4 regions of the Paenibacillus sp. FSL H8-0175 genome follow, and region 4 is predicted to be linked to each of the others. Evidence: riboswitches for the same ligand, from Rfam matches in the RefSeq annotation. Region 4 holds a riboswitch; each other region holds the start of a gene.
What was found. A riboswitch is a leader RNA that binds a small molecule or an ion and turns the genes downstream of it on or off. The one in region 4 is predicted to bind cyclic di-AMP.

Region 1 (3,111 bases), 1.2 Mb from region 4:
AGCGAGCGCATAATTCCCTCATCTGTAGCATCTGCTACTACCGTATGCGTCAGCTGATCGCTCATTTCCTCCACGCGTTCTTCATGGTGGTCAATGCCGAGCACCTCGTAGCCCATTTCCATCAGCTCAAGCGCCAGGCTTGAACCGAAGCGACCTAAGCCGATTACTACAAATTGCTGTGCTTTCATTTCTAATTAACTCCTATCCAATAATTATTTTACCTTCCGGATACTTATACAGTGGTTTACCCTGTTTGGGACCGAGTGCATACGCTAAGGTTAGTGGACCTAGCCGACCTGCAAACATCGTCAGACAGAGTAGAATCTTACCGATCGCTGACAGTTCCGGAGTTAGCCCCATAGTCAGTCCTACCGTAGCAAAGGCGGAGGTCGTCTCAAACAAGATTGCCAAGAAATTACTGTCTTCAGTTGTGGAGAGTATCATCGACACAGAGGCGATTAACAACAAAGCCAGCAGCGTGATCGTTAATGCCTTGTAGATGCGCTCTTGAGCCAGCCGATAACGGAACAACACAACATCTTCCCGTCCACGCAGCATAGCAATTACAGCACCAATCATCATCGTAAAGGTTGTTGTCTTAATCCCCCCGCCCGTTGAGCCCGGAGAAGCACCAATAAACATAAGAATCACTATAAAAAATTGTGTAGCCTGCCGAAGTCCAGCAATATCTACTGTGTTCGCGCCAGCCGTACGGGGAGACACGGATTGAAAGAAGGCCGATAATATTTTACCGCCGAAATTCAGTGAACCCAGGGTACGAGTGTTAGTAAACTCAAATATAAAAATAACCAAAGCTCCGATCAGAATCAGCCCTGTGCTGGTGGACAAGACAACTTTACTATGTAGAGACAGCCTGCGGGTTACCCGAAACTCCACCAGATCTGACATTACAATAAAACCAATCCCGCCGGAGACAATCAGAAACATCACAATAATATTCACAAGCGGATCATATACATAATCAGTTAAACTGCGAAAATCCCCAAAAATATCGAACCCCGCATTATTAAACATAGACACCGCATGAAATATGCCATAATAAATCGCTTTTCCCAACGGCATATCAAAAGCCCAGCGAATAGACAGCAGCACAGCGGCACAGCCTTCTATGACAAGAGAATATATGAGGACTCTCCGGATCAGTCGCACAATTCCTTCCATAGAGCCTTGATTCATGGCTTCCTGTAGGATTAGCCTGTCCCGCAAAGATATTTTACGCTTTAACACCAGTGAAAATAGAGTGGCCATGGTCATAAAACCTAAGCCGCCGATCTGGATCAGGATCATAATTACGGTTTTCCCAAAAATGGTGAACGAAGTTCCGGTATCCAGCACAACAAGCCCTGTAACACAGGTTGCCGACGTTGAAGTAAATAATGCATCAATAAATTCCACGGAATTCCCGCTTGTGCTTGAGATGGGCAGCATAAGCAGCAAGGCCCCTATCAGAATGATCGATGCAAAACCAAGCACCAGTATCTGCGGCGGCGAGAGCTTCAGAAACTTAAATTCAGAAATCCTGCGAAACTGTGAAGCCACTTTGCTCACCTTCTTATCAAAAATTCCAACAAAAAAAGCACTGGAAAACCAATGCTGACTTGGTTCCTGCAGTAAATTAGCCTACGAGGTTAGCTGTCGGATTCGGACTGTGCAGGCTGCCCTATTCGTTCCCAGAACGAAATTCACCCCTGATGAAAGTGCCATTTATCGTGTACACTCCACTTTTCATCACTTCTTATGGTTCCCCCGTTTTCACCAGAAATTCGGCTACTATACAATTGCATACAAATTATATACGTTATTTAGTGAATTCACAAAGACACAATTAATGCTCATTCACATGAAAAAATGCGGTTTAAAGAGACTGCATCAAAAGGAGTGCCTTTTCTCATCACTTTTCCGTGTTTTCCCTGCAATTACACCGATTCTCATCATTCGTGCAGAAATGAACACGATAAAATTCATGGTATAAATTCACATGACTATTCTATACTATCTCTATTACCCATAAAAAGAACATATAATGTTTTTTGTAACCAACCAGGCACTAATACTATAATGGAACATAACATTGTCAGTACATAACAAGGAGGCGTTACATGAATCCCGTCGGCCAGCCCTTACAGCAACGTGCCCTCTCCAAGAGGCTCATCATCTCGGGCATTATCGGTCTTATTCTATTTATTATGTTTCAGATTTCCCCTTCACTGCTTAGTAGCCCTACAGGTGAAGATACCACCGTCATTAGCAAGGCAGAAGCCCGTGACCAAGCCATATTATTCGCAGAACAAAAGCTCAACTACACCGAAGCACCAAACGATCAATGGAATGTACTTTACCAGACGGACTCTTCCTTTTATGGTTATATGTCTCGCGAGAAGCTTGTGGAGGACTACACCAAGAAAAAATTGGATCAAAAATATCCTTTTGATGTCTTTCGGGCAACGCTTACTCCTTCAGCGGAGCAAGAACCGCAAATCATCGTTGACCTCAATATGTATACCGGTAAGATTGTCGCTTTCTCAAAGGCTGCAAAAGTTGTCTCCGAAGAGGGGTCAGGCATCGCTTCCGTTGGTGCAAAAGAGGACAAGGGAGCTGACCTCACTCTAGCGCAGAAGGAGAATCTTGCTCGTCCTTGGCTTCAGGAATGGGAAGTAAATCCTGCCAAGCTACAAATTGAATCGAATACAGGAAGCCATGGGCTAGTGTATACGGATAGTACTGTTCAGGTCGGCGAATCCTTATTGCACTATTATTTTGATTTCAGTGGAGAGCAGGTATCCAGCTTTAATGCCGGATTCACTGCACCGGCTTGGCATACCTCCTACGTACAAGGACAGACCTCTTTAGCGGAAAAGCTAACATTATTCGGTTACGGTATACCCACACTGATTTTAGGAATTCTGGCACTCGTCTACAGTATTCTTAGAAGAGAGCATACTTCCTTTAAACGTGGAGTATTCCTAAGCTCAGCCTATTTTGTAATCATGATGATCAGCACCTATAATATGCTGCCTGAATCAACGGGCGAAGGGCTAGAAGCACAGATTACCTCTGTCATTATGTTTATCATTTATGCTTTGTACAGCC
Region 2 (3,111 bases), 1.1 Mb from region 4:
GCATTGGCTGCTGCAATTTGACCAAATGAATAGGGATCATCCACGATCGGCGTGAAAAAATCAACAGTTTGCACTAACGCTAATTCATCACTTAAACGATACACCCCTGCATCATCACTAGTATCAAGACCTACAAGTAGATCCGGGTTAGGAACAGTTGGTGGCAGACTACGAATAACCTGCATGAGATCGGCGGGACCGATTTTGCAGCCGCAGCCCCCTTTTGAAGATAATGAAGTCAGTTTTATAGTTTCAGCTTGAGACATCATGACTCAGCTCCTTTAGTATGAATTATCTTAATCTTACACGAGTAGATCGCATTGTACAAAATGCAAGAGTAGCAGATGCGTTGCTTACTACGCCTCCTTCTATACACTTACCTTCACTACTTAGGGCCTACAGTTCTTTCCCACGTCGGGTGAGCTATATTTGGTGCTGTGGTAGGGTAGGGACATTAAGTAGCGTTCTAGGTACAATATGCTTGTAAATGTTCAACATCCATCGGTTAGTAAAATAACCAAAGGCTGGCTCATTCGTAGATTTCACTACGGATAAGCCAGCCTTTAATTGGATGTCCATTATATTAGGGAAATCCTCCCTAATGTTCATCGATAATCGCTTTAAAATGAGGTTTTTAGGGAATTCCTCCCTAAAAATTCATGCAAATACCCATTTATGGCTAAAAACATCCTATTATTAGGGAGGATTTCCCTAATCTACGTTCTAGGAGCCATAATCTCCTTCATTTTAGGGAGAATTCCCCTAAAGTTCTTCCCAGAAAGACGACCCATAGCCAGCTCATTCCGCCCTGGCTATGGGACGCCTATTTTCTCACTTAAACGCTTCGCTTGTGAAGGTCTCCCTATAGATCAGCTAATCTGCTGACTGCCCTGCTGCTTCTCTAAGAAACGCTGAAGAATCGCATTGAATTGCTCCGGCTGGCACAGATTACTTGGATCTAATGCGTTCGGAATAATCGCCAACTGCGCCTGCGGCAGCTGAGACACCATTTCCTTCATACAATTCACTCCAAATTCATTAAAGTCCCCCACAATACATAATGCAGGACGTTTAAAAGCCTTTAAACATCTGGTGTAATCAACATGGCTCGTAGCCAGCCTTTGCCGATATAACTCCCGGGGGCGTTTGTCCAGCAGTCCTCTTCTAATCTCATTGTAGGCCAGACTCCAGCGCTCTCGGTACATCATCCGAATCGAAGGCAACACCAGCTCGCTTGGGAGATAATACATTAGTAAACTGCAATATGCTGCCATAGTTTGTATTTTCCCTACTATTGTTGATCCGTGAGTCCTACAAAAGCTATCCGCGACCACAATTGCTTTTACACGCTCAGGATATTGTTTGGCAATATGCTGAACGACTAAGCCACCATAGGCGATTCCTACAAAAACTGCTTCACGGATACCTAGGTCATTCAACAGCATAATCAGATCCAGACATTGCGTCTCAATAATCTCATGTGGGGCCTCCAGCAGTTTACCAGACTTGCCATTCCCCCGTAAATCGCACAAAATCACTTTATATTTATCGGAAAAATACTCCAGCTGTGGTTTGAACATACTGTGTGTTAATCCATGTCCATGGATAAACACAACCGGAGTGCCAGTTCCATTGATTTCATAATAGAGCGAAGTTCCGTTCAGTTTAGCGATAGGCAAAGGTAACACCTCTTTCATAATAAATTCTACGACTATATCTGCTTAAAAACGCAGCAAAAAACCACAGAGGGATTCTCTGTGGCTATTCATCACTAAACACGCCATTCATCCTCTCTCCATACGCTTACGAGGTTAGCTGTCGGATTCGGGCAGTGAGAGTTGCCCTACCTGCAGGGATGCATATTATGCACCCGGAACAGGATTCACCCCATAACCAGTGCCGACTCTCACATCGGCTGCCAGTTGTTGGTTCCCCCGCTTTCCAGAAACGGAAATTAAGCGGATTGCTTATGTAATTGTAAATTTAAGATAATTCTCAGTTCTGAGATGAATCATACTCTTGTAAGGTTTTCTTGTAAAGGAGGGCTCTGGTCAAAATAATGTTGAAAGCAATGCTTTTCATTTCATATTAAGCATACTCTTCATTTTCTCTTTCTTTTGCTCTTGTTTACTCGTTTTCTTTAGAAAAACAGCTCTGAAGCAAGCGAAAAAGGGGGTGATTCACCAGTACTTTCCTATTTAATAAGAAACGACAATCTTCAATACCAATATTGGGCCAGTTTCTGTACCTTGGGGTGTTCGTCGTTTCTATGTCCCCGATCCGTTTGGCAAGCTTGTTAATATTATTTCACATGAACAGCACGAATGATTTCATAAAAAAGAAAAAAGCTAAGCAGAATCAGAGATCTCCCCCTGTCCACTTAGCTTCCTTTTACAATACTATGGCTACAAAAGATCGGCGTTTTTCAATGCATGCTCCCAGCTTGGAAAAAAGAACAGCGCACTTCTCATAAGCTCTGGGTCGCTTTGCTTTACTTGTTTTTTACTGATTGAGCTTCCGTCGCTTTGCAGCTTTTTGATCCGACTTAATACTTCATCAGCCTCCAAAGGAATTTCCATTGAAACACTCCTTTCTCAGTGACCTGTTTCCCTTCATTTTCTCCATAATATGTTTATTTATTCCGTACTCTTAATTTTCCCAGATTAAACCATCTGATAGATGGGTTGTTCAGCAATGAACCGGGTAGGAAGCATGGGATATTTGTCTGCTAAGATTTCAGCTAAATATTTCATCCCCGGCGCTTCACTCTCCGCATGACCCAACATGATGAGCGCTTTAGATCTGCCTTGGTGCCCTGCATCCCGCACATATTCCGGAGTCTCCCACTCTGGTCCCTCTCCAGCGATAATTAAATCAAGATTGTGATCATTAAAAAGCGGAATAGCCATCATCCCACCTCCTCTGTAACCTACTAATATCCCTACGCGTTTGCAGGACAGAGACAGGTCACCAGCAGCGCGTACATAAGAGATGCCTAGCTTACTTTTAATATACTGAGCAGCTTCCATTACAGTCATAGCAGGAATAGTGAGAATCGTAGCAGCCGCTTGCTGCTCTTCCACATAGTCTGACCAATCCAGCTCTCGCAGC
Region 3 (3,111 bases), 2.5 Mb from region 4:
TTCGGCAAAAAACCGGAGTTACACCCGGACAATATGCACATCAGAAAGGTCGTAAGCTTACCGTCAAGGATTGGACGGGTCATGAGGTGGAGATTCCAGAGCGAGCGAAACGTATTGTCTATCATGGCGAAACACTTGGCGACCTTCTCGCGTTAGGCGTAAAGCCTATCGGTGGAGATGAAGCGTTCGCCCGGAACAGCGTCTATAAACATCGGCTTAAGAAGCTCGCCAACGTCGGGTTTCCACTGGACCCGCAGTTGACCGCTTCCCTAAACCCAGATTTGATCATTTTGGCAAATAGTGATGAAAGAGCCTACAGAGCAGTTTCTGGTATCGCTCCGACACTCACCTTTGATTCATTTGCATCTCTCGACAAACGAATGCGGACACTAGGCAGTTGGCTAGGTAAACAGCGCGAAGCCGAAGCATGGCTGGAGTCATTCACAATCAAAAACGCTGCCATGTGGCAGCAGCTTTACACGACAACCCTCCAAGTTGGAGAAACCGCCTCTGCTTTGGTCTATGATCATGGAGATCATCTGTATGCTATGGGAATGTCCGGATTCTCCACTGCGCTTTATGCCCCATGTGGTTTACAACCGACCGAAGAGATCCAGGCCATATTGGACGAAGAGTTAGGGTTCGCCGAAGTTGATCCAACACGACTGCCTGCCTACGCCGGAGATCATATCTTCATGCTCATTCCGGAACGCAAAGACTCGCGAGCTGCGATGGAACGATTACTAGACAGTTCACTTTGGAACAATCTCCCGGCAGTACGTCAGGGACATGTTTATCTGCTCGACGGAAGCAAATGGAACTCTAGTGATGCGTTAACCCGGGAGAAGCTGCTAACGCTGTTGCCTAAACTACTCGGCGGAAGTAGCGCTAACAATTGAAAGTGAATCTAGGATTCTCTTTTGACTTATCAAAACTTGATAGGGTATACTTTATCTACGCTTAATTTCCAACTTTTACAGTTGAAAAGCGGGGGAACCAGTTAATTGGGGCGAATCATTGAGCATTAGAATGTAGGGTACCATCTTACCCGAGTCCGTCAGCTAACCTCGTCAGCAGTGGATGGGTCTGCTTTCCATGTTATTTACATAACCAGAGACCCTTGCTAAGGGTCTCTTTTCGTGCTTTTTTGGACCCTGCTGGCAGTAGATTGGCCTTTGACACTAAGGCTCCCTCATTTTTCTCACACTACGAGACAAAGGAGAGATGTACGTGCAAAAGGTAAAGTACTTCACGGATATTAACAAAATAGCTATGTTGTCTGAGCTGGAAAAAGAGAATCTGAAAGAAATTACGGACAAATTTGTTTTTCGTGTAAATGACTACTATCTGTCTTTAATTAACTGGGATGATCCAAATGATCCCATCCGTAAGCTGGTTATTCCTAACGAAGGTGAACTGCTGGAGTATGGGCGCTGGGACGCCTCCGATGAGGACACGAATTATGTGGTACCTGGTTGTCAGCACAAGTATAGAACCACTGCACTACTGATTGTATCCGAGGTCTGCGGGGCTTATTGCCGCTACTGTTTCCGTAAGCGTCTTTTCCGAAATGACGTGAAAGAGGCGATGGCTGATGTCTCTCCGGGCTTGGAGTATATCGCAAATAATCCGGAGATTAACAACGTACTTCTTACGGGCGGGGACAGTTTAATTCTCTCCACACCGAAGCTAAGATCCATTATTGAAAATCTAAGAAGCATTGAGCATGTTAAGATCATTAGACTGGGTTCCAAAATTCCCGTATTTAATCCGATGCGGATCTCTGAAGACGAAGAACTGCTGGAGCTGATTCGTACTTACTCTACCGAAGACAAACGAATCTATGTTATGGCGCACATCAATCATCCTCGTGAAATCACACCTGAAGCCAAAAAAGCATTTAAAGCTCTCCACAACGCAGGGGCAATTGTCGTAAATCAGACCCCCATCCTCAAAGGCATCAACGATGATCCCGTTATTTTAGGGGAACTACTGGACCGGCTTTCATGGGCTGGCGTTACACCCTACTACTTCTTTGTGAACCGGCCCGTAGCCGGAAACCGGGATTTCGTATTACCGCTCGAGCAAGTCTATCAAATTGTAGAAGAAGCCAAAGCCAGAACCTCAGGACTTGGCAAAAGAGTACGCTTATCCATGAGCCACACCTCAGGAAAAATAGAAATTCTCGCCATTGATAACGGAAAAGCCTATCTCAAATACCATCAATCCAGAGATCAGGAATACGGAAAGTTTATGATTCTAGATTGTCCAAAGGACGCCGAATGGTTCGATGACCTGCCTGGGAATGAGCAATATTGGACCCCACCTGTGAAAAAAAACGATGCTATTATTTCTGTTAATGATTTATCAGGCGAGCCTGCGGATTTAATCTGTAAATAGATTAATCAACTCTGTCAGACTCTGTCATAGGATATTTCTTCATCACCAACAACAAAACTCCTCCCGCCCAAAATTAGCCCGAAAAAATCTATGATATAATCACGCTGTAACACGAAATGGACTAATGGGTGGGAATGCACACATGAAATTGGAACGATTGATTTCTATGATCTATAAACTATTGAACCACGAAGTTTTATCTGCCTCCAAGCTGGCTGAAGAGTTTCAGGTTTCCCAGCGAACAATCTATAGGGATATCGATGTGATTTGTGCCGCTGGCATCCCGGTCGTATCGTATCAGGGTACTAAAGGTGGATATGGCATCATGGACGGATATAAAATGGATAAAAGCCTGCTCCGTTCGTATGATGTCACTTCTCTGATTACTGTACTTAACAGTCTTTCTTCCGTGTTTGAAGATGAGCATACGCAAGGAACCATTGAACGGCTGCAAACGATTGGAACGGAGCCACAGACCTCTAGTCTCGCGGTGGATCTTGAAACCCGGCGTACGGATCCTGACGCACTTCCTCTTTTACGTGCGGCTATTGCGGAACGAAATGTTGTCCGTTTTGATTACATCAGTGTAAAAAATGAACGTACAACCCGTGAAATGGAACCAGTAAAGCTTCATTTTAAATATAGCAACTGGTACATCTATGGTTATTGCCGGGCTCGGCAGGACTATCGGGAGTTCCGACTTTCCCGGAT
Region 4 (3,111 bases):
TTGCTCTGCGATCAACGAAATGATCATCCAGCGTTCCTTAACGGTTATCATCACTATAGCTTATCAAAGGATTTTTTGCAAAAGCTTCAGTTCTAGTTAAGCTCTGGTTTCACAGGTCCAATCACATAAACGGTACGTGATTTACGGCCGAAATTACGAGCATGGCTCAGGGAATCATAATAGACATCCACTTTATTGCCTTTAATGGCACCGCCAGTATCCTCTGCACGGCGGAATCCAAGCCCATCGATATAAACCCACCAGCCAATAGGAATTACATTCGGATCTACTGCAATTGTACGACCTTCCGTTACGCGTGTTCCGGAGGCAGTTTTAGTACCTATCCCTGGCTCTTCTGACGAATAAGCTGTCATGGAGACGTTCTTAATCATCTTCTTGTACTCAAAGTCTACGCCAGCCTTGCTTGTGACGTTCTTAGTCTTAGCGCTAACTTTAGTCGTTTTGGAGGTAGTGCTTGATTTGGAAGTTGTTGTAGCTTTAGCAACTACAGTAGGCTTAGGAAGTGCTTTAGTACCAACGGCAATGATCTTATCTTTTGTTACCGTTTGTACTTCCTTGCCGATCATGCGCATAGAGGCCAGTTCTCCGTCTTGATAGATCTTTTCAATATGCTGAACCATGACGCCTGGTTTGCCTGCCTGTGCCACTCTAACTGTTCCCACAGTAAGGGAGGGATCTGCTGTCTTAATAACACGGAAAGGTAAGTTAGTTGTTCGCTGTACCGTTTGCTTGTTGATACGAACGATCTTAATCTCCATGTCAGCAGAGATGGTGGTGTCTAACGAAGGAAAAATCTTGTCATAGCCTTCTAGGTTGATACCCAGTTTGTCAATCGCTTGACCGATAGTGTCTTCGGTCGTATATAACGTTTTTGTTGCTCCGTCCGCAGTAAGGCTAAATTTCTGCGCACGATTGATAACGACACGGTCACCGTCTTTTATTTCATCACTCAGACCTAAAGATAATTCATCATGCGGCTGCAGCGAAATTTGCTCTTTCTCCAACACATCACCAAGAAGTGCTTCTCGCGTTTCAAGTGTCTGTGTTTGCCCGTCTATTACTAAAACTAATTGTTTATTACTTTGACCGTGTACGTACAGCAGAATTAACAGCGCGATTGCGATTGAAATCACACCTGCAAGTAAAAGTACGCGAGTATTTACTTGCTCCCACCGTAATGCGAAAGACCTGCTGGATGACTGCGAATCATGGGATACCTCTGGTTGGAATAAGCCCATTCTCTCCATCCTCCTTACATAGCCTCGTCGTCAATTTGTATATCATGAGGACTGAATTTCTTTGACGAAACTATTTGAGATTGTCACAGGATACGCACGTATTAACTTAGCGTCTCCTGCTCATGGATCGCCTGCTCGGCACAGCTACTCCCACACCTGTTATATAACAGTATGCGGGCAACATTCAGTTTATTCAAAAATAAAGAAGCCTAAAAAGAGTTCTCTTGAGGACTCTTTCGTGGCTTCTCCGATGTCAGAATACGCGGGAATGTTTGTGCACGAGGTTGCCTCTCTTACTTGCGCTTACGGGGTTAGCTGTCGGGTTCGGACGAAAGAGAGACGCCCTATTTCAGGTCACCCGCTCACGGCGGTTGCCCTTAAATTCACCCCAAAGACCACGTGAAGAAATCAAATATTGTTCTGCGGCAATTCCTAGTCGTATTCAAGATACAGGCATGCGGCAGTTCAATATTGGTTCCCCCGTTCTCCATACGGAGACTCAGCGAGACGATCCATGAATCAATGGCTGTCACAATAACAACAGCTCACATCACTGAAAAGATGATATCCTGTTTTGATGCATGTTGTAAAGGACGATTCAACCACGTTTACGCAAATATATGGTTAAAATATTGTAATAATCAGCCGTTTTTATATTAAAAAAGTTTAATATATCGGCCATTCTCTATTTTTCACCCGTTTTACTCCTGTTTTCAGACAATCCCAAATCGTTCCAGTGCGTTCGCATACGTAATTTTAGCCAATTCTTCCCATGTTAACCCTTTAATTTCAGCCGCAGCCTCTGCTACTAACTTCACATGAGCACTCTCATTTCGCTTGCCTCGGAAGGGGTGTGGAGTCAAATATGGAGCGTCTGTTTCGATCAATAATCGGTCCAATGGCGTCTGTGCAAGCACCTCTTTAGGCACTCTGGCATTTTTGAACGTGATCGGTCCTCCAAATGACAAATGAAATCCTAGATCTAGACACATTTTTGCGGTTTCCCAGCTGCCTGAGAAAGAATGCATTACGCCACCAATTTCATTTGCTTTTTCCTCCCGTAAAATCCGTACGACATCTTCATGGGCATCACGGTCATGTATGCAGATTGGCATTTTTAGTTCACGGGCTAGTCCAATTTGTTTGCGGAAGACCTCCTGCTGCACATCCTTGGGAGAGGTATCCCAATAATAATCCAACCCAATCTCTCCGATGGCCACCACTTTCTCATGGCTGCAAAGAGAGGCGATCCAATCGAGGTCCCCCTCTTTCATATCAATCGCATCCTGTGGATGCCAGCCCACCGCTGCATAAATATAATCATAAGATTCAGCCAGCTTCATCGTTGAAGGGATCGTTTCCCGATTAAATCCTATATTGATCATCTTGCTAACTCCGGCCTCTACTGCACGAGCTATAACTTCCTCGCGATCCTCGTCGAATTGAGGCGCATCTAAATGTGTATGAGTGTCGAACAGATACATTTTAAAGCTCACTCCTTGTTGTTTTTATCAATAGTTCCATAAATATTTGTATTATTTTGCAAAAATCTCTGCTACAGAAGAGGGCAACCGTGTAAGGGCTTTTTTCAGCTTATCCTGTGGGAAATATAGGTGATATCTGCCACGATGAATCCCGCTTATTGAGCGCACAATATCCGATACCTCTGAAATTTCCCGCAATTGCTCATTCCGATCAAGCAGTAAAATTTGATTATTGTCGAAGGCTGCTCCTGGACGGAACACATCATAAGGCAAATCTGTCGGATAATCAATCTCTAAGTCATATTCTGGGTTAAGTCCCGCTCCCGCAAAACTGCTGCGGATTTCCGTAATCATATCTGTATCCAAAT

Region 1: it holds a riboswitch for cyclic di-AMP, as region 4 does, so the genes downstream of both, MHH46_RS26515 (TrkH family potassium uptake protein) here and MHH46_RS00190 (3D domain-containing protein) in region 4, are expected to answer to the same signal.
Region 2: it holds a riboswitch for cyclic di-AMP, as region 4 does, so the genes downstream of both, MHH46_RS27100 (alpha/beta fold hydrolase) here and MHH46_RS00190 (3D domain-containing protein) in region 4, are expected to answer to the same signal.
Region 3: it holds a riboswitch for cyclic di-AMP, as region 4 does, so the genes downstream of both, MHH46_RS10985 (KamA family radical SAM protein) here and MHH46_RS00190 (3D domain-containing protein) in region 4, are expected to answer to the same signal.

The regions. Positions count from the first base shown of each region.
Region 1 is NZ_CP150299.1:5,989,658-5,992,768, forward strand. Features, by position in the region: gene MHH46_RS26510 (TrkA family potassium uptake protein) at 1-188, opposite strand, end outside; gene MHH46_RS26515 (TrkH family potassium uptake protein) at 202-1,560, opposite strand; cyclic di-AMP (ydaO/yuaA leader) riboswitch at 1,625-1,800, opposite strand; gene MHH46_RS26520 (CPBP family intramembrane glutamic endopeptidase) at 2,121-3,111, shown strand, end outside.
Region 2 is NZ_CP150299.1:6,117,207-6,120,317, forward strand. Features, by position in the region: gene selD (selenide, water dikinase SelD) at 1-266, opposite strand, end outside; gene MHH46_RS27100 (alpha/beta fold hydrolase) at 870-1,697, opposite strand; cyclic di-AMP (ydaO/yuaA leader) riboswitch at 1,785-1,971, opposite strand; partial or broken gene MHH46_RS27105 (glyoxalase) at 2,218-2,328, shown strand; gene MHH46_RS27110 (hypothetical protein) at 2,406-2,579, opposite strand; gene MHH46_RS27115 (Nif3-like dinuclear metal center hexameric protein) at 2,664-3,111, opposite strand, start outside.
Region 3 is NZ_CP150299.1:2,561,888-2,564,998, reverse strand. Features, by position in the region: gene MHH46_RS10990 (AraC family transcriptional regulator) at 1-899, shown strand, start outside; cyclic di-AMP (ydaO/yuaA leader) riboswitch at 948-1,089, shown strand; gene MHH46_RS10985 (KamA family radical SAM protein) at 1,225-2,400, shown strand; gene MHH46_RS10980 (YafY family protein) at 2,543-3,111, shown strand, end outside.
Region 4 is NZ_CP150299.1:40,697-43,807, reverse strand. Features, by position in the region: gene MHH46_RS00190 (3D domain-containing protein) at 93-1,259, opposite strand; cyclic di-AMP (ydaO/yuaA leader) riboswitch at 1,545-1,774, opposite strand; gene MHH46_RS00185 (TatD family hydrolase) at 1,973-2,743, opposite strand; gene MHH46_RS00180 (HD domain-containing protein) at 2,795-3,111, opposite strand, start outside.